DNA from 4 places in the Serratia sp. GW822-FHT06E05 genome. Region 1 is predicted to be linked to each of the others. Evidence: predicted binding sites of a transcription regulator. Region 1 holds the regulator's gene; each other region holds the start of a gene.
The links. The regulator LexA, encoded in region 1, represses DNA repair genes until DNA is damaged. The targets are predictions, from matches to a motif close to TNCTGTATGTACATACAGNA.

Region 1 (7,411 bases):
GCAGGAAACTCTGACCGGCCCGGATTTGGCGCTGGTGGATTTGGGCACATTGCCGTTGGGGCGCTATCTTTTTAGCAGCGACGAGTTAACTCGCGATTACATCCATATCGGTCGGCAAGATGCGCTGTGGGCACGCCGTTCCCGCCTGCGACTGGCGGGTAAACCGCTGTTGCTGACCGAACTGTTTCTACCGGCTTCGCCGCTGTACGCCGCGGGCAGTACTGACCCCGAATGATGAGGAGAGGAAATACCTTGGAGGGAAGCGTGATTCAAAGTAAATGGCAGGCTTATAGCCATCTGATGCGCATCGATAAACCTATTGGCACCTTGCTGTTGCTGTGGCCGACGCTGTGGGCGCTGTGGCTGGCGGGGAAGGGCGTGCCGTCGCTGTCTATCCTGCTGGTGTTTGTGGTCGGGGTTTTCCTGATGCGTGCCGCCGGCTGTGTGGTGAATGATTACGCCGATCGCGCCGTTGATGGCCATGTGAAGCGTACCGCCGGACGCCCAATGCCCAGCGGCCGGGTGAGCGAAAAAGAGGCCAAGATCCTGTTTGTGGTGCTGGTGCTGATTTCGTTCGCGCTGGTGCTGACGCTGAATGCGATGACCATCTGGCTGTCTCTGGCGGCGTTGGCGCTGGCATGGGCCTATCCGTTTATGAAGCGGGTCACTCATTTGCCGCAGTTCGTATTGGGCGCCGCGTTTGGTTGGGGCATTCCAATGGCCTACGCCGCCGTCAGCGAATCGCTGCCGCTGAGCTGCTGGCTGCTGCTGCTGGCCAACATCTGCTGGACGGTGGCTTACGATACGCTGTATGCCATGGTCGATCGCGACGATGATCTGAAGATTGGTGTGAAATCCACCGCCATTTTGTTCGGCCGCTATGACAAACTGATCGTCGGCCTGCTGCAGTTCGCCACCTTGCTGCTGATGCTGTGGGTGGGCTATCTGGCGCAGTTGAGCGGCGCGTTTTATTGGTCGCTGTTGCTGGCGGGAGCCCTGTTTATCCATCAGCAAAAACAAATTGCCGGTCGTGAACGGGATGCCTGTTTCAAAGCGTTCCTGGATAACAACTACGTCGGGCTGGTACTGTTTATCGGTATTGCGCTGAGTTACTGGCAAAGTTGACCGCGTTCGGACAGTAAAAAAGGCACCCTGGGGTGCCTTTTTGTTTTCTTTAGCAACGTATTACTGGTCTTTCTCTTCCGGTTCAACCGCTTCCGGCAGAGTGTTGGTTTCCGCCGGCATGCTGACGCTTTCAATGGTCAGTTTGATTTCCGGGGTAATCAGGTCGCTCAGCATGTTGTACACCTCAAGGGTGTGCTCACGCACCGCATCGCCAATATCATTGATGTAGCCTTCTTCACGCAACGTAGCCACCAGGGTGGAGAATACCGCCTTGTCGAAGAACTCCGGTGCGTTGATGCCGTGCAGCACGGATAAACGCTGCGCCATGATACGGCTCTCTTTCTCCAGCGCACCGCGGTTAATGCTCGGGTTGGCGCTGAGGATAGACATGGTGATGGCGTAGCGCTGCAAGGTTTCACGGACGCCGGCGGCCAGCAGCTGCAACGGACGGATGCGCGCTGGATTCAGTACCAGATCGTCGCCTTTATCGCAGATCAATTGCTGACGGATCATTTCCTCTATCAGCGGTTGCAGCACCTCCGGCAGTTGTTCCTTGTCGTTGTGCAGGAACAGCTCGGCTTTCAGCATCGGGTAGATCAAACCAATCTGGCGCAGCAGTTCAGCGCGAGATACCCGGCGATGGTGCATCACGATAGTGGCAATCAGTGATGGCAGAACCAGCAGGTGATGGATATTGTTGCGGTAATAGGTCATCAGCACCGCCTGCTCGCGCGGCAGGATGATGATATCGCCGATGTTATCCTTCTCCACCTCGAACTTGTTCATGTTCAACGCGTGATCCAGCAACTCATCCGGCGTTTGAGTCGGCACGGTAACGTCATCGGCATAAGGCACGTTGCGCATCAGTTGCAGATAGCATTCCAACTGTTCAAGCAACTGCTCGCGGGTTAAAGAGCGCTGGCGAGAAGCCAGTAACGCCGTGGAACACAGGTTCATGGCGTTGGCCGCTGCGGCATTGTTGATGCGCACCATAATCTTGGCCGCCAGATCGTTGACCGTCGGCGTCAGCCAGCTTGGGCGCTGGGATTCGATCGGGTCAATCGATTCACGCCACTGCGGCACATTCTGGTTCAGGTAGGTGGTCAACGGCAGGGGATCGCCAAAGTTCACGTAGCCCTGGCCGAGATTACGCAGTTTGCGCAAGCCGCGCAGCATCTGCAGCAGGCTCTCTTTTTCCTTGGTGGCGCCACGCAGCTCTTTGGCGTAGGTACCCACTTCCATCACGTGCTCGTAACCGATGTAGATCGGCACCAGCGTGATAGGGCGGGCCCCGCCGCGCAGCATCGCCTGAATGGTCATCGACAAGGTGCCGGTCTTCGGCTCCAGCAAACGCCCGGTACGGGAACGCCCGCCTTCGACAAAGTACTCGACCGAGTAACCGCGGGTAAACAGCTCGCCGAGGTATTCACGGAACACCGTCGAGTACAGCTTGTTGCCTTTGAAGGTCCGGCGGATAAAGAACGCGCCCAGGCGGCGGAAGATCGGCCCGGCCGGCCAGAAGTTGAGGTTAATACCGGCAGCAATGTGCGGCGGCACCAGGCCCTGGTGGTACAACACATAGGACAACAGCAGATAGTCCATGTGGCTGCGGTGACAGGGCACATACACGATCTCGTGGCCGTCCTGCGCCAGCTGACGCACCCGCTCGGCGTTGGTGACGTTGATGCCCTGATACAAGCGGTTCCAGGTCCAGCTCAGCACGCGGTCGGAAAGGCGCACCGTCTCGTAAGAGAAGTCGGCGGCAATCTCTTCCATCAATGCAATGGCATTTTGCTGGGCTTTTTCGTGGGAGATTTTTTTACTGCGCGCTTCGTCTTCGACCGCTTTTTCGATCGCTTTGGACGCCAACAGCTTGTTGAACAGGTCCTGACGGGCCGGCAGGCTTGGGCCTACGGCGGCCAGACGCTGACGCGAGAAGTGCATCCGGGCTACGCGAGCCAGCTTTTGCGCGATGATCTTGTCCGTACCGTGCTCGGTCGCCATGCGGCGCAGCGAAACGGTATTGGAGAAGCGCACAAAGCTATCGCGGCCGAGCCACAGCACGGCAAAGAATTTCTGCACGCCATTTAGCAAGCGCAGATGCGGTGTGCCGTGGCCTTCGCGCCCCGGAGAGCGGCCAAACATCACCGAAACCGGCAGCATCTGAATATCGAGATCCGGGTTACTGCGGTGCAGATCCAGATAGTCGTGGAACAGTTTTACCGACTCTTCTTTCGGCGTGTAGTAGCGGAATACGCGCGGGCCGTCGTGAATAAACACGTGGCTGGGCAGCACGGTGCCGTCTATTTCCAGCGGTTCGAGAGGATCGGGCAAATCCTGCGCCAGGCACTGGGTGCGCAGCGTCAGTAAATCCGCCTTGGAATTATAAGGTAAAACATACAAAATCGGCCGTGAGGGATCCAACCCTAACTCCGTGACCGGATCTGAAGGGATAACCTTACTTCTTACCAACAATTTGAGTGGTAAATTCAATAGTTTATAATAAATTTTACGCCAACCTGACATAACAACGTGAAGCCTCTTGTTAGCAATGCGCCGCAAGCATACCAGAAACCGGGTAGCAGATCTGTGGTGTTGGAAAACCGGGAGCCGTGAGCGCTTCCTGGCCTAGACTGTTTAATTATGACTTACCTCTGCGAAAGGCACTAAAAACATGACGAACCAAGCAACCGGCCTGACCCGTATTATTAAAGCCGCCGGCTACTCTTATAAAGGTTTTTCCGCTGCCTGGCAGCACGAAGCGGCGTTCCGCCAGGAGTTGGTGGTGACCGTGCTGGCTATCATACTGGCGATTTGGCTGGACGTGGGTGCGATAGCGCGCATTTTACTGATTGGGTCGGTGGTGCTGGTGATGATTGTCGAGATGCTCAACAGCGCAATTGAGGCGATTGTTGACCGGGTGGGGACCGAGTATCACGAGCTGTCCGGCCGGGCCAAGGATATGGGGTCGGCGGCAGTTTTGCTGGCGGTTATTTTGGCGCTGTTTGTTTGGGCCGCGGTGCTGTGGCAGCACTTTGTCTGAGCAGAGCAAGCTCGTTGCGATCCGGGTCGCTAATCCCTGATTTTTATTCATTCTTCGGTTCCCAAGCCGCACTTACCTGTATATACTCACAGCAAGACTGTATAAACAAACAGGGGGCGGAATGAAAGCACTAACTACCAGACAGCAAGAGGTCTATGATCTGATTCGCGATCATATTTCGTCCACTGGCATGCCGCCGACGCGTGCCGAGATCGCCATGCGTCTGGGGTTCCGTTCGCCAAATGCCGCAGAAGAACATCTGAAAGCGCTGGCGCGTAAAGGCGTCATCGAAATCGTCTCCGGCGCTTCGCGCGGCATTCGGTTGCTGATGGAAGATGAAGAGGGTTTACCGCTGATTGGCCGCGTGGCTGCCGGTGAGCCGCTGCTGGCACAGCAGCATATCGAAGGTCACTACAAGGTGGATCCTTCACTGTTCAAACCGAGCGCGGATTTCCTGCTGCGGGTTAACGGCATGTCGATGCGTGATATCGGTATTCTGGACGGTGACCTGTTGGCGGTGCATAAAACTCAGGACGTGCGTAATGGCCAGGTGGTTGTGGCGCGCATCGAAGATGAAGTTACGGTCAAGCGGCTGAAAAAGCACGGTAACGTGGTTGAGCTGCTACCGGAAAACAGTGAATTCCAGCCGATTGTGGTTGATCTGCGTCAGCAGAACTTCACCATTGAAGGCTTGGCGGTCGGCGTGATCCGCAACGGCGACTGGGTTTAACCCATAAGCCTGCACGCTGCCCTTTGATTTAAATCGCCCCAGCTCTGGGGCGATATCATTTCTGACCGATTAAAACCGCATTGCCACGGGAACATTTCACTATGCGCCTGCTCTCCGCCTTCACCAGCGATACCGATAAAGCCTTGTGGCGCCTGGCGCTGCCAATGATCTTCTCCAATATCACCGTGCCGTTGCTTGGGCTGGTGGATACCGCAGTGATCGGTCACCTCGACAGCCCTGTTTATCTGGGTGGTGTGGCGGTGGGAGCGATGGCGACCAGCTTCCTGTTCATGCTGTTGTTGTTCCTGCGTATGAGCACCACCGGTCTGACTGCACAGGCTCTGGGCGCACAAAACCCACAGGGATTGGCGCGCGCCTTTATGCAACCGCTGCTGCTGGCGGCGTTGGCCGGTGTGGCCATTGTCTTGCTGCGCCATCCGCTGATCGAACTGGCGCTGAAAATCGTCGGTGGCGACGAGGCGGTGCTGGAGCAGGCCCGATTATTCCTCGAGATCCGCTGGTTGAGCGCGCCGGCGGCATTGGCGAACATGGTTATCCTGGGCTGGCTGCTTGGCGTGCAATACGTACGTGCGCCGGTGATCCTGCTGATTGTCGGCAACTTATTGAATATTGTACTGGATATCTGGCTGGTGATGGGGCTGGGCTGGAACGTGCAAGGTGCGGCGACGGCGACAGCTATTTCTGAGTATGCCACGCTGCTGCTGGGCTTATGGCTGTCCTGGCGGGTCATGCGCCTACGTGGCATTTCCATGCCGATGCTGCGCACTGCCTGGCGCGGTAACCTGCGGCGTTTGCTGGCGCTGAACCGCGATATTATGCTGCGTTCCCTGCTGCTGCAGCTGTGCTTCGCTTCTTTGACCATCTTCGGTGCCCGGCTTGGCGGCGAAGTAGTGGCAGTGAATGCGGTGCTGATGAACTTACTGACCTTTACCGCCTATGCGCTCGACGGTTTTGCCTACGCGGTTGAAGCGCATTCTGGCCATGCCTATGGCGCGCGTGACGATAGCCAACTGCGCAAGGTGTGGCGTGCGGCTTGCCGACAAGCCTGTCTGGTCGCGTTGGCCTTTGGCCTGGTTTATGCCGTTGCCGGTCAGCATATTATCGCCGCCTTGACCTCGTTACCGGAACTGCGTGCGCTGGCCGGCCACTATCTGCCGTGGCAGGTGGTGCTGCCATTGGTGGGCGTATGGTGCTATTTGCTGGACGGCATGTTTATTGGCGCCACCCGAGGAGCAGAAATGCGCAACAGCATGGCAGTGGCAGCGGCCGGCTATGGTTTAACGCTGCTGACCGTACCCGTCTTGGGCAATCATGGTTTATGGCTGGCGCTGGCGGTCTTTCTTTCTCTGCGAGGCATCGCGCTCGGCTGGATTTGGCACCGCCACAGGCTGCGCGGTACCTGGTTTGCCGCGGATCCAACGGCTCACAATGAGACGTTATCATAAAATTAACTAATGTTTTGTATTCATATTGAGTTACATATTATCGCGTCGATTTAGTCCCGCTTACTGACTGTTATTTCGGGTGTTTTACTTAATTTTGTTGTTTTGTTGAATTTTTATTCTGGTTTTTTGTTCTTTATCGATATCTGTTGCTATAGTTAATCATGTGGCTGGCGGAATGAATTGGAATGACATTCCCTTCATTTTAGGTCAATTGACCATGATTATTACTCAGTTAAGCCCAGCGACAAGTTTTTAAAACTGACTAATCACAGGTAACGGAGAGGTTATGAACAAAGATCAAGCCGACGGTAACTGGAAGCAGTTTAAAGGGAAAGTGAAGGAAAAATGGGGCAAGCTGACCGATGACGATTTGACGGTCATTGAAGGGAAACGCGAACAGCTTGTCGGTAAAATTCAGGAACGCTACGGCTACCAGAAAGAGGCGGCCGAGAAAGAAGTGAAATCCTGGGAAGACCACAACAAGTATCGCTGGTAGTGCGATAGGCCGCAGCGGATTGCGGCCGTAAACTATGCTGATGGCCAGGCGTTTCAATCCCCTTGACGCTATGGCCGAAGGTACAGGGAGGTACCTGATACCCTCTTATTTCTTCTTGATAGCGATGCTGTGATCGTGTTCGCCGCAATCATGTTTGCTATCGCAGGCTTCTACCTCAACGCAACCCTCACACAGGCCATGGGCTTCTACCACGCTGTGACGTAGGGCAAATCCTGACTCTTTAGCCAGCTTTTGCAGCGTCTCTTCGATCCCTTCGGTTGTGCGCTCAGTCACCTGGCCGCAGCGATCGCAAATAAACAGTGCGGAAGTATGCATCGGCTGTTCGAAATGATGGCACAAAACATAGCTGTTCGCCGATTCCACGCGATGAATAAAGCCTTGTTCCAACAGGAAATCCAATGCACGGTAAACCGTGGGGGGTTTGGCCTGGGGTTCGGCTACGCGCAGCAAATCCAGTAGGTCGTAAGCGCTGATGGCACCGGGCTGTTGTGCCATCAGGCGTAACACTTCCAGCCGCTGCGGTGTCAGTC
Region 2 (7,411 bases), on a different contig from region 1:
TATTCTGGGCGCTTCGGCGCCCTTTTTCATATCGCAAATGACTGCCGATCGGGCAGCCTTAAGATGAGAGGCTATTTAACGCCTGGCACTCCGTGCTGCGCGAACCAAGCCAGCATACGTTGCCAGCCATCCTCTGCCGCTTCGGCGTTGTAGCTGGGCCGGTAGTCGGCATTGAAGGCATGGCCGGCCTCGGGATACACCACGATCTCGGCATTGGCGTTGGCCGCGCGGATCGCCTGACGCATGCTTTCCACCGTCTCCAGCGGGATGCTGCTGTCCTGGCCGCCGTAAAGTCCCAGCACCGGTGCCGTCAGCTGTGTCGCAACGTCGACCGGGTGTTTTGGCGAATTCAGCGTTTTTTCACCCACCAACCTACCGTACCAGGCCACCGCAGCCTTTAACTGCGGGTTGTGCGCGGCATAGAGCCAGCTAATACGCCCGCCCCAGCAGAAACCGGTAATCGCCAGCTTGCCGGCATCGCCGCCGTGGCGCGTTGCCCAATGGGCAGCATGATCCAGATCCGCCAGCACCTGACGATCCGGCACCTTGCTCACCAGATTCTGGAACAGTTCACTGATATCGGTGTATTCCCGGGCATCCCCTTGACGGAAGTACAGTTCCGGCGCTATCGCCAGATAACCCTGCTTCGCCAGACGACGGCACACATCCTGAATATGTTCATGTACGCCAAATATCTCCTGTACCACCAGAACGACCGGGAAGGGGCCGCTGTGGTCCGCCGGTTTGGCGATATAGGCAGGCAGGTTGTCACCCTGAGAAGGAATGGTGGTTTCCCCGGTATGAATGCCCTGCTCGTCGGTGAGGATGGTAGAAGCCGCCAGGGGGGTTACGGCCGGGGTGAATCCCCCCTGGGCCTGTTTTAATGTCATCACATGATCGGTTTTCATTGCGGTCTCCGTGCAATCAATAGAGAAAAGCGCTGCGATTAACTATAGGAAAGATTACCCGTTATTGGCATCGAGTGGAGCATTTTCAGTCAAGTCTGTAAAAAACGATTAAATATCCGGCTTTACCGCGTTTTTATTGTCTTTTTATCATGCTATTACGCAAGTTGACCTGCATTAGTACCATAAGGTGCGTTAGTTCCGCTTATTCGGGCTAAGTCCCCGACAAACCAAGGCTATTTTTCTGTGACTGCATAGGGGATTTATTGGCAAACCGCCTTGATAAACTCCGAGTGGCAGGGGAAACCGGCGGGGCGATTTGTCGACTAGACTGGTGGCTATTGGGGCCAACAGGCGGGCCTTCTTGCTGATTTTTGTGACTTTAGTCACAAGAGTTATGTAGATTGCATTCTGTTTCTTTGTCTGTAGTGATTGCCGTCACGAAATTGCGTGGCGATTTTCAGTAGAGTACTTTTTTGTTCCTCCCAATAAACATGATCTATGAGGAGTCTCGTATGTCTCAATCTGACGTTTTCCATCTCGGCCTGACCAAAAACGATTTACAAGGGGCCCAGCTTGCCATCGTTCCTGGCGATCCGCAGCGCGTAGAGAAAATTGCCAAGCTGATGGAAAATCCGGTGCACCTGGCTTCCCATCGTGAATTCACCTCCTGGCGTGCAGAGCTGGACGGCAAGGCAGTGATCGTCTGTTCCACCGGTATCGGCGGTCCTTCGACGTCTATCGCGGTTGAAGAGCTGGCACAGCTGGGTATTCGTACCTTCCTGCGAATCGGCACCACCGGTGCGATCCAGTCAGACATCAATGTAGGTGACGTGCTGGTCACCACCGCGGCGGTTCGTCTGGACGGTGCCAGCCTGCACTTCGCGCCGATGGAGTTCCCGGCGGTGGCCGACTTCGCCTGTACTACCGCACTGGTCGAAGCTGCCAAGGCAGCAGGCGCGACCACGCACATCGGCGTAACCGCGTCTTCCGACACCTTCTATCCAGGCCAGGAACGTTACGATACCTTCTCCGGGCGCGTCGTTAGCCGTTTCAAAGGTTCGATGGAAGAATGGCAATCGATGGGCGTGATGAACTATGAAATGGAATCCGCCACGCTGCTGACCATGTGTGCCAGCCAGGGCCTGCGTGCCGGTATGGTTGCCGGTGTGATCGTTAACCGTACCCAGCAGGAAATTCCGAACGCGGAAACCATGAAAAACACCGAGAGCAAAGCGGTGCAGATCGTGGTTGATGCGGCGCGTCGCCTGCTGTAATCCCTCCGCAATTCAACGGGCCGCCACGCGGCCCGTTTTTCCATTCAGCCGTAATCTGTTACGGTTATCATCATCAGCGCCATCTTAACTGGCCACCTCTTTGACCCGTTGAGCCCGGTTTTACCTTGGCTCTCAGGTTGCGTTTTATCAGACAATAAACACGAGGACGTCTATGACCGCCCAGATCCTGCTTCATCCTTCATTGGCACCGCTTGATGGCGGCATTAACTTTCGCGATCTCGGTGGTAACAGCGTTGCTGATGGCCGTCGCATCAAGCGAGGATTACTGTTCCGTTCCGGGTCGCTGGAGCGCCTGACGGAAAACGACTGCGCCTTCCTGGCCGGCGTGCCGGTGCGATCGGTACTGGATTACCGCGATCCCGATGAAGTGCAGGCCAAGCCCGATATCCTGTGGCAGGGCGCGGATTACCACCATTTTCCTGCCAACCCGTTGAGCAATGAGGTTAATGCCAACCTGGAAAAACTGACCAGCGAAACGCTGGCCGGTTTCGATGCGCGGGCGTTTATGCTGGAGTTATATCGCCGACTGCCGTTCGGCAATCCGGCCTACCAACAGTTGACTCAGTTGCTGAGCCATACCGATAACGGTGCTATCGTCCAGCACTGTGCAGTCGGTAAGGACCGCACGGGGGTCGGATCGGCGTTGGTATTGTTCGCACTGGGTGCCGATGAGGCGACGGTGGTGGAAGATTACCTGCTGACCGAAACCACGTTGGCGACCTTCCGTGAACAAATGTTGGATCAACTGTCGATTCGTTTAAGTGACTCGGCATTGGGGCAGTTTGCCTATGTGCTTAGCGCCCGAGAAGAGTTCCTGATGACTGCCCTGGGTTGCATCCGTGACCAATACGGTTCTACCGACCGTTGGCTGGAGGCGGAATACGGGCTGGGGCAAAGCCAGCGAGCAGCGCTACAGGCGTTCTACCTCGAGTAAACCGCGTGGATGTTTAGCCGGGGTTTAACCGACGCCGGCTGGCATTGCGTATCCTTAGGGGCAGTAAATCCCGCATCAGGAGCCCGTATTGAGCCTCAATGACATTATCCACTGGATCAGCGAGACCGTGCGTCAGCACGAAGGCTGGGCCATCCCGATTATCTTCTTCCTGGCGTTTGGCGAATCGCTGGCGTTCCTGTCGCTGCTGTTGCCGGCCACGGTGATCTTGCTGGCGCTGGGCGCGCTGATTGGCGAAAGCGGCATTGCCTTTTGGCCTATCTGGGCCGCCGCTGCTGCGGGCGCTTTCTTTGGTGACTGGCTTTCTTACTGGATTGGCTACCACTATCAAGATCGCGTCGCGCACATGTGGCCGCTATCGCGTAATCCGCAGCTGCTGACCCGCGGCCATGCGTTTTTTGAGCGCTGGGGCGTGCTGGGCATTTTCATTGGCCGTTTCTTTGGTCCGTTGCGGGCCGTAGTCCCGCTGGTTGGTGGCATTTGCGGTATGCCCCAGCGTTATTTTCAGGTGGCGAATATTACTTCGGCGATGATCTGGGCGTTCGGCATTCTCGCGCCGGGAGCGTTTGGCATCAAGTGGTTAAGCCAGTGGTTTGGCTAATCTTTGCCTGACTTGCGCAGCGTTTCGCAATAATGCGCCGTTGGGACGAAATCAGGCTGGACATCCATACAGCATCCCCTTAACGTGACGGGCAGCGGGCGGATAAAACGCCGGAACGGTCAGGTGTAACAGGAGGCAGGGTGGATACCAGTTTGGTTTACGGTATAGGCGGGGTGACGATAGGCCTGCTGTTGGGCTGGTTAATCGCCAGCCTGAGGGTGCAGCAGTCCCATGCGCAGCATGAAACCGAGCTGCGGCTGCTGGAACAATCGCTGCAACAGGCGCAGCAGGAAACGGCATCCCGGCAAGAGACGCTCCTGCGCAATGAACAGCAAATGCGGCAGAACGATATGGAGCTGCGCAATTTGCACAGCCAGCTGGCTGCCGGGCACGAAAAGCTTCAGCAGCTTAATCACTGGCGCAACGAGTTCGAATTGTTGAACCAGGAACTGCGTGCCCAGCGTGAAGTGAACAGCGCCCAAGAAGCCGAGCTGCGTGAGGTGACCATCCGTCTGGAGGAAACCCGCATGGCGGCGGAAGAGAAGCAGCGCCTGTTGATCAACAGCGAGCAGCGTCTCACCACCCAGTTTGAAAATTTGGCCAACCGCATTTTTGAACACAGCGGTCGCAAGGTGGATGAGCAAAATAAGCAAAGTCTGGATCGCCTGCTGTTGCCGTTGCGTGAGCAACTGGACGGTTTTCGCCGCCAGGTGCAGGACAGTTTTGGCCAGGAAGCTCGCGAACGTCATACGCTGACCCACGAAATACGCAACCTGCAGCAGCTTAATGCGCAAATGGCGCGTGAGGCTATTAACCTGACCAAGGCCCTGAAAGGGGATAATAAAACCCAGGGCAATTGGGGCGAGGTGGTATTAAGTCGGGTGCTGGAAGCCTCAGGCCTGCGGGAAGGGCACGAATACGAAACGCAGGTCAACGTGCGGCTGGACCATCAGAGTCGGATGCAGCCCGACGTTATCGTGCGCCTGCCGCAGGGCAAGGACGTGGTGATCGATGCAAAAATGTCGCTGGTGGCCTATGAACGTTACTTCAACAGCGAAGATGAAGTGGAGCGTGAGGCGGCACTGAGTGAGCATATTGCCTCACTACGTGGCCATATTCGTCTGCTGGGCCGTAAGGATTATCAGCAATTACCCGGCCTGCGTTCGCTGGACTACGTATTGATGTTTATACCGGTGGAGCCGGCTTTTCTTTTGGCCATTGATCGTGAGCCGGAGCTGATTAGCGAAGCGCTCAAGCACAACATTATGCTGGTGAGCCCAACCACCTTGCTGGTCGCCCTGCGCACCATCACCAACCTGTGGCGCTATGAACATCAGAGCCAGAATGCTCAACGCATTGCCGACCGGGCTGCGCGGCTGTATGACAAAATGCGGTTGTTCGTTGACGACATGTCGGCGCTTGGGCAGAGCCTGGACAAGGCTCAGGGGAGTTATCGCCAGGCGATGAACAAACTGAGTGAAGGCCGTGGTAATCTTATCGGCCAGACCGAGGGGTTCCGCGCGCTGGGGGTTGAGGTGAAAAGACCTATCAACCCGCTGCTGGCCCAGCAGGCCAGCGCACAGCACGATGAAGAATTCGAGGCAGCGGGCGAAGATGACATTGACGCGCTGCCGGGGGCGGAGGATGACGACGCCGCAGAGCAACCACGCTCCGCATCGCAGGCATGACAGCCGCGGCGAGGTGGGGTATTTCGTGGGGTTCTGGTACACTCAACCACACTAAATTGACTGAATAGCAGGCAGGACAATGGCAGATCAACCGCAGGAAACCACCGATTTCGGTTTTCGCACCGTAGCTCGAGACGAAAAGCAGGCCATGGTGGCAGACGTTTTTCATTCGGTAGCGGCAAAGTATGACGTGATGAACGACCTGATGTCGTTTGGTATCCACCGTATCTGGAAGCGTTTTACCATTGATTGCAGCGGCGTGCGCCGTGGGCAGCGTGTGTTGGATCTGGCCGGTGGTACTGGTGATCTGGCCGCCAAGTTCTCCCGCATGGTCGGTGAGCAGGGGCAGGTGGTGCTGGCGGACATCAATGATTCCATGCTGAAAATGGGGCGCGAGAAGCTGCGGGACCGCGGCATTGTCGGCAACGTCAGCTATGTGCAGGCCAACGCCGAAGCGTTGCCGTTCCCGGACAACTATTTTGACTGTATCACTATCTCCTTCGGCCTGCGCAACGTCACCGACAAAGACAAGGCACTGCGCTCCATGTTCCGCGTGTTGAAACCGGGTGGCCGTTTGTTGGTGCTGGAGTTCTCCAAACCCTTGCTGGCCCCGCTGAGTAAGGCTTACGACGCTTACTCTTTCCACGTGTTGCCGAAAATCGGCGAACTGGTGGTGAAGGATCCAGAAAGCTACCGTTATCTCGCCGAGTCGATCCGCATGCATCCCGATCAGGAAACGCTGAAGGGTATGATGGGCGCTGCCGGGTTTGACAACGTGACCTATTTTAACCTGACCGGCGGTATTGTAGCCCTGCATCGCGGCTTCAAATTCTGATATGGACATGCCGATGCTGCTAACCCCTTTGTTGACCGGCGTGCTGGAAACATCGCTCAATAGCCTGCTGTTCCGCGATCGCAGCATGAAGGCTGCCCGTCTTCGCCTGGCTGGCAAGGTGCTGCGCATAGAGTTGCAGGAGCTTGCTTCGCCGTTGGTACTGATCTTCAGTGAGCAGCGAGTCGATGTGCTTGGTCAGTCTGACGATACCGCCGACTGCACGGTGCGCAGCCGCATATCGGTACTGTTGAAACTGCGGGACCGCCAACAGCTTTCGCCCTTGATGCGCAGTGGCGAGCTGATTGTTGAAGGTGATATTCAGGTGGTACAGCAGTTGGTTGGCCTGCTTGATCTGGCTGAGTGGGATCCGGCGGAATGGCTGGCGCCTTATATCGGCGATATTGCCGCACAAGGTGTCACTCAGGCGTTCGGCAAGGGCGCGAATTTGCTGAAGAAAGGCTTGCAGCGTCAACAGAATTACGTGGCCGAAACCCTGACGGAAGAGTGGCGTGTGGCTCCTGGCCCGCTGGAAGTGGTGTGGTTTAACGAGGAAGTTGACGCCACCGTTCGCAGTGCCGAAGCGCTGATTGCTCGCATGGACAAGTTGGAGGGTAAACGATGACCCCTGGCGAACTACGCCGCCTGTATTTGATCGTCCGCGTTTTCCTCAGTTATGGCCTGGATGAACTGATCCCCAAGATGCGTTTGACGCTGCCGTTGCGCTTTGGCCGACGTCTGCTGTTTTGGATGCCAAACCGCCACGCGGATAAACCGCTGGGGGAGCGTCTGCGGCTGGCCTTGCAGGAACTGGGGCCGGTATGGATTAAGTTTGGTCAGATGATGTCTACCCGTCGTGACCTGTTCCCGCCACAGATTGCCGATCAACTGACGTTGCTGCAGGACAGGGTTGCCCCCTTCGACGGCGCCCTGGCGCGCAAGCATATCGAATTGGCGATGGGCGGCCCACTGGAAACCTGGTTCGATGATTTTGACCAACAGGCGCTGGCTTCGGCATCCATAGCTCAGGTCCATACCGCACGGCTGAAAACCACCGGGCAGGAAGTGGTGCTGAAGGTGATCCGGCCGGATATCGGGCCGATCATCAAGGCCGACGTTCGCCTGATGTATCGCC
Region 3 (7,411 bases), on a different contig from region 1:
CCTCGGCGAGCCAGTTTGACGGCGACTGCGTCTAGCTCATTACGCAGCAGATTGGGATCGAGCATGCTAATCCTGTGCTTATTGTTATTGAAAGAAAATTTGTTGTTTTATGCGGCTGTTTAAAAGCCGCATAAAGGAAGAGTGGTACCCGCTAACCTTACCGCAACGGCAACGCTAGCGGTAGCGTTTTGTCTGGCTATTTTGATCCTGCTCAGCCAGCCATGCCAGCTTTTCGCCGATTTTACCTTCCAGCCCGCGTGCGGTTGGATGATAGTAACGCGTCCTGGCCATTTCGGCCGGGAAATAGTCCTCACCGGCGGCATAGGCATTGGGTTCGTCATGAGCGTAACGGTACTCTGCACCCAGCCCCATTTCCTTCATCAGCTTGGTTGGCGCATTGCGCAGATGTTCGGGCACATCATAATCCGCCCGCTCTTTAGCATCGCGCATCGCCGCTTTGAAGGCGGTATAAACGGCATTACTTTTTGGCGCGCAGGCCAGGTAAACGATCGCTTGAGCAATCGCACGTTCACCTTCGGCCGGACCAACGCGGGTAAAGCAGTCCCAGGCGGCGATCGCCACCTGCATACCGCGCGGATCGGCATTGCCGACATCTTCCGAAGCAATGGCCAGCAGCCGGCGCGCCACATACAGCGGATCGCCTCCGGCGGTAATAATGCGCGCATACCAGTACAGCGCAGCATCCGGGGCGGAACCTCGCACCGATTTATGCAGCGCCGAAATAAGATCGTAAAAACGATCGCCTTTATTGTCGAAGCGCGCGCTGCGTTCGCCGGAGACTTCTTTCAGTAATTCCGGCGTCAGCACGCGAATGCCTTTGGCGTCGATCTCCGCCATGTCCGCCATCATTTCCAGGCTGTTCAACGCCCGGCGCGCATCGCCGCCCACCAGTTCCGACAGCATGCGGCGAGTCTCTTCCGGCAGCTCGATATTCTGGCCGCCAAACCCCCGGCTGTTGTCCTGCATCGCCTGATCAAGCACCTGGCTGATATCTTCTGCCGTCAACGCTTTCAGCAAATACACCCGGGCGCGGGACAACAGCGCCGAGTTAAGCTCAAAGGACGGGTTTTCGGTTGTCGCGCCAATAAAGGTAATGGTGCCGTCTTCAATGTGCGGCAGAAAGGCATCCTGCTGGCTTTTGTTGAAACGGTGTACCTCATCGACAAACAAAATGGTGCGACGACCGGCGTCACGATTCTGTCGTGCCCGCTCAATCGCCTCACGGATTTCTTTGATGCCCGATGTCACGGCGGAAATTCGCTCGACGTCCGCCTGGCCGTAGCGGCCGATCAGCTCCGCCAGCGTCGTTTTCCCGGTGCCGGGCGGCCCCCACAGAATCATCGAATGCAGTTGCCCCGCCTCGATGGCGCGCGGCAAAGGCTTACCGGCAGCCAGCAGGTGTTGCTGGCCGATGTATTGCGCCAGCGTGGTTGGCCGCATCCGCGCGGCCAATGGCTGGAACTCATTCTGGGAAAAATCGAGCGACATGTTACTCACGCGGACCTCACTGGCGCTGGTCGTCCAGCGTCACCCCCTTCGGCGGGGTAAATTTGAATTTGCTGGCATCAGCAGCAACGTTCTGCTGACTTTTCAGCGCGTAAGAACTGCGCTGACCATCCTGCTCAACCGCAGCAAAACTGCGGATGGTGCCGCTGTTGGTCACGGTAATGGCGAACTGCTTCAGGTTACCGCTGCTGGATTTTGGCGTCAGCTCAAAATCATCGCCTTTCTGTTTAACGTTGTACTGTTTCCAGTCGTTGGCGTTATTGCGGGTAATCAGCATAAATGGCGTATTGCCGGTCGCATTTTTCAACCAAGTCGCGGTGACTTGCTCAACAAAAGGATTGTAGAACCATAAGGTTTGGCCATCCGACACCAGCACGCTCTCGTCCGGCGAGGTCATATGCCAATTAAACAGGTTCGGACGTTTCACCCAGAGTTCACCTTCCCCCTGCTGTACCGCAGCACCATCGCTGCTGGTAACGGTCTGGGCGAAGCTGGCGTGGAAACTGTTCACTTTCGCCAGGCGACTTTGCAAATCCTGCGCAGCGTCGGCCAGCACAGAGGTGGAAGCGAATCCCGAAAGCAGACAACAGGCAACTAACAGTTTTTTCATTATTCCAGATACCTTATGAAATGCGTTTACCGCAAGGCGGTGCCGTGCGGGTCAAATTAACCCTTAACACCCTTACTCTACCCGAAGCTATCCGCAGGCAGATAGGCCAATGTTCTGAGAAGCCGAGGGTTTACGCTTCTTTGCACAAGGGCCGCCAAGCGGCCCTTCAGAGTGCTGACAAAGTCCTCTGTACTCAAAAGTTAGGTTTTATGCACTAATAAAACAAAGGATTATGTCTTCAGGTTTATCCCAAACATCCGAAAACCACGTTTTTCGGGTGTTTGTCATCAGTCTAAAGGGCCGCTAAGCGGCCCTTTATTATTAAATAACAACGACTAAAGCTTCTTCAGTCATGCCGTGGCGGTGCCAGCACCTCGCGGTTGCCGTTGTGCCCCTGCTCGCTGACGATGCCCTGCGCTTCCATCTGTTCGATGATGCGCGCGGCACGGTTATAGCCGATACGGAACTGACGCTGTACGCCGGAAATGGAGGCGCGGCGTTTATCCACCACAAACTCCACCGCCTGGTCAAACAGCGGATCCAGCTCTTCATCACCTTCCAGACCGCCACCAGCACCACCCTCACCGTCGTCACCGCCGTTGAGGATACCCTCTTTATATTGAGGTCGCTCACGCGCTTTCCAATCCTTAACTACCGCATGCACTTCCTGATCGCGCACAAATGCACCATGTACACGGACCGGAATGGAGGAGTTAGGGGCCAGATACAACATGTCGCCCATCCCCAGCAGCGATTCAGCACCGCCCTGATCGAGGATAGTGCGCGAGTCAATCTTGCTCGACACGGTAAAGGCGATACGGGTCGGGATATTGGCCTTGATCAGGCCGGTGATCACATCCACCGAAGGACGCTGTGTTGCCAGCACCAGATGGATACCCGCCGCACGCGCTTTCTGCGCCAGACGAGCAATCAGCTCCTCAACCTTTTTACCAACCGTCATGATCAGGTCAGCGAACTCGTCGACCATCACCACGATGTAAGGCTCTTTCTCCAGAACCGGCGGCGTGATGTCCATGCTGTCGGTCGGTTTCCAGAACGGATCCGGGATTGGACGTCCCATCGCCTCGGCCTGATCGACACGTTCGTTGTAACCTGCCAGGTTACGCACGCCGAGCGCAGACATCAGCTTGTATCGACGCTCCATCTCGGCGACGCACCAACGCAAGGCATTGGCGGCGTCTTTCATGTCGGTAACCACGTCCGTCAGCAGGTGCGGAATACCTTCATAGACCGACAGCTCCAGCATTTTCGGGTCAATCATGATAAAGCGCACTTCTTTCGGCGTGGCCTTATACAGAATGCTCAGGATCATGGCATTGACCCCAACCGATTTACCGGAACCGGTGGTCCCCGCCACCAATAGGTGTGGCATTTTCGCCAAGTCGGCCACCACCGGCTCGCCGGAGATGTCTTTACCCAGAACGATCGCCAACGGCGATGGATTATCTTGGAATGCCGGGCAATCCAGCACTTCTCGCAGATAGACCGTCTGACGTTTAACGTTAGGCAACTCCAGGCCGACGTAGGGCTTGCCGGGGATCACTTCAACCACACGCACGGCGGAAGTTGACAGTGAACGCGCCAGGTCACGCGACAGGTTGGAAATACGCGCTGCTTTAACGCCCGGCGCCAGATCCAGTTCGAAACGGGTAATGACCGGGCCTGGCAAAATGTCTACCACGTCGGCTTTCACCCGATAATCGGCCAGGCTGGCCTCCACCAAACGCGCCTTCTGTTCCAACGCGAAGGAATCCACCGGCTCAACCTCTTTCGGCGCTTCGGTCAGCAGATCAAGCGTCGGTAGAGGCGTGGTCGGTTTTTGCAACGGCATATCGTTGCGCATCAGGAACGGGTGGATCAGGCTGTCCATTGCCGGCTGCTGCGGGGCCGTCGGCGCTACAGGCTGCTGATAGGCCGGTGGTTGCTGTTGCGCTGCCGGTTGCTGATAAGCAGGTTGAGCAGGCTGATAAGCTTGCGCTGGCGGAGTCTGAGGTTGCGTTGGCGGCGCATAAGCCGGCGCGGCTGGCTCAAACTGGCCGAAAGGCACATCATCCTCGCGTTCGCTTTGTTGCTCAATGCGATCTTCAAGCTGTGGCGACAGGGTGAACAGTGGCTCAACCGGGCCATCGTCAACCAAATCATCCATCGGCGAGAAGCCGAACGCATTACGAGTATCTACTGGCGTAGTTGGCTGTACCGAAGGCGCAGCCTCTTGCTGCCCATAGCGCTGATTCTGCTGTTCGGCAAACGCCTGACGCAGTTCGGCCTCTTGCAGAGCAGCCTCATCATCCTGGTTATCCTGCGCGTACTCCTCGCCATAACGTTGGTTTTGCTGCTCGGCAAACGCCTGACGCAGCGCCGCTTCCTGCAAAGCTTCATCGTCTTGATCTGACGGAAGAGCAGTGGCATTCGGCAATGGTTCGTCGTCCCCACGGTTACGCTGTTCCTGTTCGGCCATTCGCTGCGAAGGCAACTTGATGCCGTAAGAAGCCAGTTCACGTCGGGTTGGGATGCGCACCGGATTCGGACGCGGCAACTCAGGCCCCAGGCCTTGTTTGACCTGCGAGTTAGCGTCGCTGGTGGCCGTAAAGGCCGGCATAAAGGTATTGGCGGCAACAGCGCCGGCAGCTGTCGTTGCTGCAGCCTGCGCCTGAGGTTTCACGCTGCCGAACGATGGCACTGCAGGCTCACCGGCACTGAAACCGGCCGGAGCACTGACGTCAGCGCTATCGCGTTGAGCGGCGGAGAAATCAAACGGAGAACGATCGTGCGACGGTGATGCTGCAGGCGCGTCCCAGTTCCCCATACGCGGCTCGTCATCGTCCTGGTAAGGATCGGCCAGACGCGTTACCTTCGGCGTCGGCGTCTCTTCAGGAATTTCAAATGAATACAGCGGTGGAGCACTGTTTTCCGCTGGCGTACTCATCGGACTCTGGTTCACCGAGGCCGGAGCCGTTGGAGCTACCGTAACCGACGGCGCCTGCGCCACAACCGGGGCTGCGGTAACAGGTTCACGAGCCACCGCTGGCGCGACAGGCGCGACATCGGCATCTTCGTCGTCATTCGTCCGCAGGCCGCTGAGCAATGGATCCTCAGCCTCTTCCGCCGCAATTTTGGCGGTTTCCGTCACCGAAGGCGCTGAGAACAAGACGTCGTCCTCCGCCGCGTTGGCCGCAGCCGCCGTCGAGGCCACAGCAAGCGCTGCCCCTTTCTCTGCCGATTCTGGCTGATCTTCGACATAACGGTCGTCATCGTCGTGATAACGATCGTCACGGCGCGAACGGTTGGTCATAAAGGTGGCCGTCCCCAGCACCACGCCGCCGATCCTCTCGGCAATCACCAGCCATGACCAGCCGGTAAACAGCGTAAGGCCCGCCGCCCAAACGCAAAGCAGCGCCAAGGTTGCGCCAATGCCGTTGAACCAGGGGAGCATGGCGTTGCTCAGCAAACTGCCGATAACGCCGCCGGAGGCAAAGTAATAGAGATCGTCGACGTTCAGTGCCGCCAGGCCACACGAAGTGAGCACCAGCGCCAATGTGCCGATCAGGCGCAGTGAAAGCGCAAAGTAATCGATGTATTCGCCGCTGCCGCGCTGACGATAAGCCGCCCAGCACAACACCAGCATGATCGGCGGTATCGCATAGGCGAGTACCCCGAAGGTGAAGAACAGCGTGTCGGCCAACCAGGCCCCGACGCCACCGCCCAGATTATGAATAGGCTCATGCCACGCGGTCTGCGACCAGCTTGGGTCAGAGGGATTGAAACTGACCAAGGCAGCCATGAGGTAAATGGCAAATATGGCTACCACAATCAACACAGCTTCGAGCAAACGGCGACCGCTGCTGAGTTTTCTCAAGGTAACTTCTTTATCTTCTGTATATTCCTGGCTCAAGAAAGGCTCTCCAGGTTCCTGTTAGCTGACATAGCAACAGCGCCGAGAAGCTTCCCCGGCGCTGAAACTGTATGGATAAACAGGAGTGTAACCAATTTAATCAGGTTTTGCACCTGCACCCTACCGTGTTTTGATAACCAGACGGTTGCTCTGTTTCACTTCTTCCATTACCACGTACGTACGGGTGTCGTTAACCCCCGGCAGACGCAGCAAGGTTTCGCCAAGCAACTTACGGTAAGCGGACATATCCGGCACGCGGGTTTTCAACAGATAGTCGAAATCACCGGACACCAGATGACACTCCTGAATTTCTTCAAGCTTCTGAACTGCTGAGTTGAATTGCTCAAACACATCCGGGGCACCACGGTTCAACGTGATTTCCACGAAGACCAACAGGGACGCATCCAGATAATGCGGGTTGAGCAACGCAGTATAACCATGAATAAAACCCTGGCGCTCGAGGCGGCGCACGCGTTCTAAACATGGGGTTGGGGATAACCCCACGCGCTTCGAAAGTTCAACGTTCGAAATACGCCCATCCTTTTGCAGTTCGTTGAGGATGTTGCGGTCGATACGATCGAGATCTTTACCCGGGCGTTTCTTATTGTCTGCCATTATTATTGTCTCTCTTATTTTCTTCCCTGCACTTGCCACACCCTAGCCAACGTCAATGTGTAAGGGCTCGTTCCAAGCGAAGACCCGATGCCTGTCATATGCTTCACTACCATCATTCACCGCTGCGCAGCCTGTCTGTCAAACTCTGCACAAGGTGTTTTAAGCAAGAAGAAAGGTGCCATCCGCTTGCGCGATGTTCCTCCCCTGCCGTACGCAGATCCGGCAACGGCGCAAAATCCTGCGCCAACGCCGCAAATACGTACGATTTACTGCAGGTGGGAGGATAATTTCTTCTTCCTATGATGTTTTCGCAAATGCGCAGCGGATTGTCAAAGTAAAAGAAGCAAAATCAGAAGAACGTACCGTCATGAAAAGTTAGCACCCCGTTTTTAGTTATGAATCGCTGGCTTAAAAACGCCGTGGGCAAGGCACTTAAACCCGCTTGATGTGCTGTTTCCGGCCGTTTGAGTGCCAAACGCCCGCAAGCGGCTTCCATAAGTTAAATTGCTGCGTTTTGCGCTCGCTTAAGCAGCAAAACAATAATTAATAGGCAATGACTATCAAACAAATCGTTAACAACATCCCCTGACGCTTTTTTTAATGCCGCATTTTCCCTACAATCGTATCCATTGTCCGCCATTGTGGGAAAAGAGGTTATTCATGGGCACGGCTAAACACAGCAAATTATTGATTCTGGGCTCCGGCCCGGCTGGCTACACCGCCGCGGTTTACGCAGCGCGCGCCAA
Region 4 (7,411 bases), on a different contig from region 1:
TGCTGAAGGGATTGGGCTTTTTGTTTCTGGCCTTTTTAGTATGGGACGTGCCCGCCGACGACAACATCGTCGCCACGCTGGTGTTTGGCAGCGCGCTACTGCTTGACGGTGCGGTTCGCATTGCTTCTTCTACGGTGATCCAGCACAGCCGCTGGAAACCGGTCGCGCTGGCGGGCAGCGGCGAAATACTGCTTTCGCTGATGATTTTTATTGGCTGGCCGGTGCCGCATCGGATGACGGTTCCTTTTTGTATCGGCGTGATGATCCTGCTTTCCGGCTGGGCACTGTTACGCATTGCCCGCAGGCTGGAAAGCTTCTCGCTAAATCAGAACCCGCAGTTAGCCACGCAGCCGCAAACCAATGACGCTAATCCGCTCAGGGTGTATGTCTGGACACCGACAGGATCGGCAAAAGATGCCCGCAGGCGTTACATCGTCGATCGCTATATCGCGGCGGTGGACGGCAGCGGCAATATATCCACTGGCCATGCCGCCCTGGCGTTGGCACCGGACGTGTATATCAGCCACTATCCGCTTAACGAAATCAGCCAGTCTGCACAAGATTTCCGCCGGCTATTGCACTCCGGCGAACAAAACAACGTCGACGGACGCTTTCTGCCCGATTTGCAACAGGAAGTGGCAGCCTGGTGCCCCCCGGACAAAAGAATACAGTTTCGCCGTTACAACTCGACGGCATTACGCGCCTTCTGGCAGCGTTATCGTCAGGATGCCACTTACAATCTGACTCGTCGCAACTGCTCCACCACGGTTATTCAGGCGCTCGATAGCGCGCTGGAAGGCGTACTGGGCGATAAACATCTGTGGCGGCGTTTCCTGTTGCTGATACTCGATCCCAACCTGTGGATGTTGGCGGTGCTGCGCAGCCGTGGCGAAAGCATGACCTGGACACCGGGGTTGGTGCTTGATTATGCCCGCATGCTGCAACAGGTCACCGAACGCCAGCATCAGCGCTGGTGGCTAAAAGTGCAGGAGATGTGGCGCATCCTGCGTTTCGGCAAGGCTCAGCCACGCAGGCAAAAATTTTAGTCTCAACGCCGGCGATGTTAAAGTGTCGGGCACATTCACCGGCAGGAGTTAACCGATAATGGCCTATTCGCAACGCATTGAAACCGCTATTTTTGATATGGACGGTTTATTGATCGATTCAGAACCGCTGTGGCTACAGGCAGAGCTGGATATCTTTGGCGCACTGGGGCTGGATTTGTCAGACCGCCACAAACTGCCGGATACTCTGGGTTTGCGCATCGATCTGGTAGTGAAGATGTGGTACCAGGCCATGCCGTGGCAAGGGGTGTCGCAAGAAGAAATCTCTGCGCGTATTATCGAGCGCGCCATCGAGCTGGTGCGTGAAAAACGCCCCCTGCTGCCTGGCGTACAACAGGCGCTGGAGCTGTGCCGCAGCCTGGATCTGAATATTGGCCTGGCCTCCGCCTCACCGCTGCACATGCAACAACAGGTGCTGCAGATGTTTGACCTCGAAGGCTACTTTGATCAACTTGTCTCCGCCGAGTACTTGCCTTACAGCAAGCCGCACCCGGAAGTGTACCTGATCGCCGCCGAGCGCCTGGGCAGCGATCCCCTGCGCTGTATAACGCTGGAAGACTCGTTCAACGGCATGATTGCCACCAAGGCCGCGAGGATGCGTTCTATCGTGATCCCTGCGCACGAGTATCGCCATGATGGCCGTTGGGCGCTGGCCGACCACAAGCTCGATTCCCTTGAGCAACTGACCTCCGATCATCTGGCCTGATTTTTACGGCATCGGCTTAATGCCGGTGCCGCTAACCTGACTTCTCCCGCCTTTTCGTTGCTTAAGTTCAAAATCTGGCTGCACGTCATAAAATAAATAAAACATTATTTCATTTTTATTGAGTTACTGTAGCGGCCTCATTATGCTGCAGTTCAAGAAAGTCGCCGGACGTTAGGCACAGGCTGTCACTGCCACGCAGCCTTACGCTCTCGTCCGGCGCTTTCTCCTACGCCCATCCCCTTACCGCAGAAAAAGCGTACAGCACTTGGCCATTTAAGTAACAAGCCGTTGTAAAACCGGGAAAAATAAACAATTGGTTACAGGGTAACTGCTTCCACTACTGGGAATTTTCCCATATACTGGATAAATTAACAGTTTATCAGCCGGAACAGCAGTATGACCGCGGAAGGACATCTTATTTTTTCTGTCGCTTGCGCGATTTTCGCCAAGAAGGCCGAGGTGACCCCAGAGCTGGCAACGGGCGACTGGTGGCACATCATCCCTGCCGCGCTGTTGACCTCACTGCTGCCCGATATCGATCACCCCAAGTCGGTACTGGGCCAACGGTTGCGCTGGATTGCCATTCCGATATCGCGCGCCTTCGGCCACCGCGGTTTTACCCATAGCCTGCTGGCGATCGCCGGCGGCATGGCGTTGTTCCAGCTTGACGTGCCGCGCAGTTGGCCGATTCCGGCCGACGTCTTGCATGCCATGATCATCGGTTACTTCAGCCATCTGCTGGCGGATATGCTCACTCCCGCCGGCGTCCCCTTACTCTGGCCATGCCGCTGGCGTTTTCGTCTGCCGCTGCTAAATTCTCAGAAAGGCAATCAGCTTGAGCGCGCCCTGTGCCTGTGTCTGGTGGCTTTCGCTATCTATTGGCAGGGCGGATGCACCATCCCAGTGCAGTCTTATTTTGAGCAAATAAAAAATATCAGACTGTGATCACATAAAAACGGACACTTAATAACCGCAGAGTGCATAAATTAAACAAATTTACGCAATGAGTTATATCAAATTCCATTTGGATATAAGTGAGCCGTTAAGCAAACTGTTACGATATTTAGTATCGCTACGCCATGGTGCATAGCCATTTTCATATAAGAAAAAATTTTGGAGACATTGGGGATGAATTTTCCGCTGGTTATTAACGTGGTGATTTTTGTCGCCCTCCTTTTGCTGTTGGCGCAAAGCCGCCATAAGCAATGGAGCCTGGCGAAAAAGGTACTGGTCGGCCTGGTCATGGGTGTGGTGTTCGGTTTGGCACTGCAGCTGGTGTACGGTTCGGACAATCCGGTACTGAAAGAATCCATCAGCTGGTTCAACATCGTCGGTAACGGCTATGTGCAACTGCTGCAAATGATTGTCATGCCGCTGGTCTTCGCCTCGATTCTGAGCGCGGTCGCCAAGCTGCATAACGCCTCTTCCCTGGGGAAAATCAGCTTCCTGACTATCGGCACCCTGTTGTTCACCACGCTGATTTCGGCGCTGGTGGGCGTGCTGGTAACTAACCTGTTCGGTCTGACCGCTGAAGGCTTGGTGCAAGGGGCGCAGGAAAGTGCGCGTCTGTCCGCAATCCAAAGCAACTATGTGGGCAAACTGGCCGACCTGACCGTACCGCAGATGGTGCTGTCCTTCATTCCTAAAAACCCGTTCGCCGATTTGACCGGTGCCAGCCCTACCTCAATCATCAGCGTGGTAATCTTCGCGACCTTCCTGGGTGTGGCGTCGCTGCAGCTGCTGAAAGACGACAAGCCAAAAGGTGAGCGCGTGCTGGTCGCTATCGACACCCTGCAGGCCTGGGTGATGAAGCTGGTGCGTCTGGTGATGAAACTGACTCCGTATGGCGTTCTGGCGCTGATGACCAAAGTGGTTGCAGGCTCTAACGTTCACGACATCATCAAACTGGGTAGCTTCGTCGTGGCTTCATATCTGGGTCTGGCGATCATGTTTGCGGTGCACGCTGCCCTGCTGGCCTTCACCGGCGTTAATCCGCTGAAGTTCTTCCGCAAGGTATGGCCGGTCATCACTTTCGCCTTTACCAGCCGCTCCAGCGCCGCCAGCATTCCGCTGAACGTGGAAGCGCAAACCCGTCGTCTGGGCGTACCGGAATCCATTGCCAGCTTCTCGGCCTCGTTCGGCGCCACCATTGGCCAGAACGGTTGTGCAGGCTTGTACCCAGCGATGCTGGCGGTGATGGTGGCCCCAACTGTCGGGATTAACCCGCTGGACCCGGTGTGGATCGCGACCCTGGTCGGTATCGTCACCATCAGCTCCGCCGGTGTAGCCGGCGTGGGTGGCGGCGCGACTTTCGCTGCGCTGATCGTACTGCCGGCAATGGGTCTGCCAGTGACGCTGGTTGCCCTGCTGATCTCCGTTGAACCGCTGATCGACATGGGCCGTACCGCACTGAACGTCAACGGCTCTATGGCGGCAGGTACCATCACCAGCCAACTGATGAAGCAAACAGACAAGTCCATTATGGACAGTGAAGACGAAGTGGAACTGGCTCACCAGTAAATCTCGTCGGCAATAAAAAACCGGGGCTTGTTCGCAGCCCCGGTTTTTTTATATCTGCAATCCACTCAGGGCCGTTCGCCCGCCGCCAGTCGCTGATTGATTTCAGCAATCACATCCGGCAGTTGTGCCAATGTATCAATCACGTAGTGCGCACCGGCGGAATACAGTTTATCGGTTGCCAAAGCGCGCCGCTTGTTAACTTCCGACTCACTCATTTGTTGGTATTCCTGCCAGGTAGCCCCAAACTCGTTACCCGACAGCGCCAGCCCGATGCTCCACATGCCTGCATTCAATCCTTCGCTGATACCCGGCACTGCATCATCCACTTTCACACAGTGCGCCACCGAATCGATACCCAGCGTAATCACGTTTTGCAGCGCCATCCACGGGCCTGGACGCCCACCAGCGGCCAAATCGTCAGTCGCAACCCAGTGATCCGGCGCGTAACCTCGCAGCGCTGCTGCCGGCGCCAGCACTTCCATCACCGCCCGCGGATAACCCGAACAGGAACCTATCTTGATGCCCTGCTCACGCAATGCAGCAATCACCTGTGGCACACCCTCAATCGGATCGGCAAAGTCGACCACCTTGGCAATTTGCAACGGCATAAAAGCCTGGTACAGCGCGTCAATGTCCTGATGGCTCATGGAGCGGCCCAACTGCTGCCGCCAACGCGCATCCACCTCGGGCAATTTGCCCAAAGCCTCAATGTGCTGCCATTTGCCCAACCCCATCGGAATGCGCGCCTCCGCCAGGCTGATGTCGATATCAAAGGTCTGCTTAAAGGCTTCAACAAAAATCTGCGTTGGCGCAAAGGAGCCGAAATCTACCGTGGTGCCGGCCCAGTCGAGTATCACTGCGTTAATCTGACTCATGCTCATCCTCATTGCTTCCAGTACATTGCCTGCCCGACCGCGGCCAGCAAACGTTCGATATCCTGCGGGTAAACTTCGCCGATATTGCCAATGCGGAAGCAGTCGCTCTGCGATACCTTGCCCGGATAGATGACAAAGCCCTGCTGTTTCAGGCGCTGATAGAACTCGGTAAAACGGTAAGTGTCGGCCTTCGGGGAATAGAACGCGGTGATGATAGGCGAGTGCAAATCATCCTCCAACAAGGTTTCGAACCCCAGCGCGCGCATCCCAGCCACCAGCCGCTGCTGGTTTGCCCGGTAACGAGCGTGGCGGGCATCGATCCCCCCTTCTTGCTCCAGCTCGCGCAGCGCCTGAGCAAACGCCAGCACCGTATGCGTCGGCGAGGTAAAGCGCCATTTGCCGGCGTTATCTTCCATACAGCGCCACTGGGCATACAGATCCAACGACAGCGAACGCGAGCGCCCAGCGCACTTATTCAGCTCATTGCGGCGGGCAATAACAAAGGCGAAACCCGGCACGCCCTGAATGCATTTATTGGCCGAGCTGATCAGATAATCAATGCCCAGCGCATCAACATCCAGCGGAATACCGCCGAAACTGCTCATCGCATCCACGATCAGGGTTTTGCCATTTCGCGCCGCCAGGCCTGAGACACGCTCCAGCGGATTCAGCATTCCCGTGGTGGTTTCACAATGCACCATGGCGATATGACTGATGCCTGCATCGCCTTTCAATACCGCCTCCATCGCCTCAACATCCGGCTCATTCACTTCACCACAGTTGAACGCATAGTGATTGATGTCCATCAACCGGGCCATTTCGAGCATCCGCGCACCATAAGCGCCGTTATTGACGATCAGCAATTTGTCCTGCGGCCCCATTACCGTGCCCAATACCGCTTCGACCGCAAAACTGCCGCTGCCTTGCAACAACACTGAGGTGTACCCCGTTGACCGAGTCGCCAGCGCCTCGAGCTTCTGACGAATGTTCTGCACCACGCCCAGGTTGTAATCTTCATCCCAGGTACAGCTATCGAACAGCATCGCTTCCTTCACCGTTTTTGAGGTGGTCAACGGGCCAGGGGTTAACAGCAAATAATCGTGCTCAGACATTTCATTCACCCAATTGGTCTATACCAGATGAGTATTATACTGACCGCAACCCGGCCTTCGGGTCAAACGCCAACCGCAGGTGAAACAAAAAATTCATCTGGGCATGTATACCCCAAATAATTCGAGTTGCTTGTAGGCGGCAACTGAGTGAATCCCCAGGAGCTTACTCAAGTAAGTGACTGGGGTGAGTGAAGGCAGCTAACACCCAAGCCACTTGAAGTATGACGGGTATATAATGAGCGCGTGCCCTAATGCCATAGCGAGATGAAATGAAAGAACATCTGGGTGAGTTGCCCCACTACCTGCAAATCAAGGAACAGCTACAGGCGCGTATCACTCGCGGCGCGCTGCAGGCCGGCGATAAGCTGCCTTCCGAACGTGAACTGTGCGCCATTTTCTCTACTACTCGTGTCACCGTACGGGAAAGCCTGGCGCAGTTGGAAGCCACCGGTGCCATCTACCGCGCCGACCGCAGGGGTTGGTTTGTTACGCCGGAAAGGTTGTGGTTGGATCCGACGCAGAACACCAACTTCCACCGGTTGTGCCAGGAGCAGGGGCGCACGCCGCGCACTGAGCTGTTGTCCGCCGAAAAAACCGCGGTGCCACTCGACGTAATGCGACCATTAGCGCTGGAGCCAAATGACCCAATTTATCTGCTGCGCCGCGTACGCTATGCCGACGGCCGGGCTATTTGCTATTGCGAGAACCACTGCCTGCCGCAGCGGGTGCCTGAATTGCTCAACCAGGATCTTAACGGCAGCCTGACCGAGATTTATCAGCAACGGTACAATTTGATTTACCACCGGATGCACCTGTCGTTTTACCCTACCGCCCTGCCATACGCCGCCGCCACTGCGTTGGGCGCAATGGTTGGCCTGCCCGCACTGCTGCTACGTCGGTTAAACTACGACCAGCACGGGCGAATTCTCGATTTTGATATCGAATACTGGCGACATGACAGCCTGCGCATTGAGGTCGATACGCTGTGATCTCTGCACTGTGCCAAACAAAAAAGGGCGCCGCCGGTAAATGGCTGCGCCCTTGATTTGGTCAACTGACGGGATCAGTACGGGTAGTCGTGATAGCCCATTTGCTCAGAAATGTTGCGTGCGGCGGTGTGCAGACGTTTGACAT

Region 2: rmuC (DNA recombination protein RmuC) is a predicted target of LexA. The motif match lies at 3,811-3,830, and genes of this name have one in related genera.
Region 3: AC1RKC_RS05310 (DNA translocase FtsK 4TM domain-containing protein) is a predicted target of LexA. The motif match lies at 6,116-6,135, and genes of this name have one in related genera.
Region 4: AC1RKC_RS03115 (metal-dependent hydrolase) is a predicted target of LexA. The motif match lies at 2,128-2,147, and genes of this name have one in related genera.

The regions. Positions count from the first base shown of each region.
Region 1 covers NZ_JBXALM010000003.1:398,608-406,018, reverse strand. The annotation lists gene ubiC (chorismate lyase) at 1-235, shown strand, start outside; gene ubiA (4-hydroxybenzoate octaprenyltransferase) at 232-1,125, shown strand; gene plsB (glycerol-3-phosphate 1-O-acyltransferase PlsB) at 1,186-3,651, opposite strand; gene AC1RKC_RS11870 (diacylglycerol kinase) at 3,800-4,168, shown strand; gene lexA (transcriptional repressor LexA) at 4,290-4,898, shown strand; gene dinF (MATE family efflux transporter DinF) at 5,000-6,364, shown strand; gene AC1RKC_RS11855 (CsbD family protein) at 6,651-6,860, shown strand; gene zur (zinc uptake transcriptional repressor Zur) at 6,966-7,411, opposite strand, start outside.
Region 2 covers NZ_JBXALM010000004.1:295,971-303,381, forward strand. The annotation lists gene AC1RKC_RS13430 (dienelactone hydrolase family protein) at 72-908, opposite strand; gene udp (uridine phosphorylase) at 1,421-2,182, shown strand; gene AC1RKC_RS13440 (tyrosine-protein phosphatase) at 2,355-3,137, shown strand; gene AC1RKC_RS13445 (DedA family protein) at 3,226-3,756, shown strand; gene rmuC (DNA recombination protein RmuC) at 3,897-5,444, shown strand; gene ubiE (bifunctional demethylmenaquinone methyltransferase/2-methoxy-6-polyprenyl-1,4-benzoquinol methylase UbiE) at 5,524-6,279, shown strand; gene ubiJ (ubiquinone biosynthesis protein UbiJ) at 6,293-6,901, shown strand; gene ubiB (ubiquinone biosynthesis regulatory protein kinase UbiB) at 6,898-7,411, shown strand, end outside.
Region 3 covers NZ_JBXALM010000001.1:1,115,012-1,122,422, forward strand. The annotation lists gene serS (serine--tRNA ligase) at 1-65, opposite strand, end outside; gene AC1RKC_RS05300 (replication-associated recombination protein A) at 175-1,518, opposite strand; gene lolA (outer membrane lipoprotein periplasmic chaperone LolA) at 1,526-2,137, opposite strand; gene AC1RKC_RS05310 (DNA translocase FtsK 4TM domain-containing protein) at 2,484-6,050, opposite strand; gene lrp (leucine-responsive transcriptional regulator Lrp) at 6,171-6,665, opposite strand; gene trxB (thioredoxin-disulfide reductase) at 7,326-7,411, shown strand, end outside.
Region 4 covers NZ_JBXALM010000001.1:680,122-687,532, forward strand. The annotation lists gene AC1RKC_RS03105 (HdeD family acid-resistance protein) at 1-1,046, shown strand, start outside; gene hxpB (hexitol phosphatase HxpB) at 1,105-1,770, shown strand; gene AC1RKC_RS03115 (metal-dependent hydrolase) at 2,167-2,715, shown strand; gene AC1RKC_RS03120 (L-cystine transporter) at 2,899-4,290, shown strand; gene phnX (phosphonoacetaldehyde hydrolase) at 4,356-5,165, opposite strand; gene phnW (2-aminoethylphosphonate--pyruvate transaminase) at 5,174-6,277, opposite strand; gene phnR (phosphonate utilization transcriptional regulator PhnR) at 6,547-7,266, shown strand; gene kdgR (DNA-binding transcriptional regulator KdgR) at 7,341-7,411, opposite strand, start outside.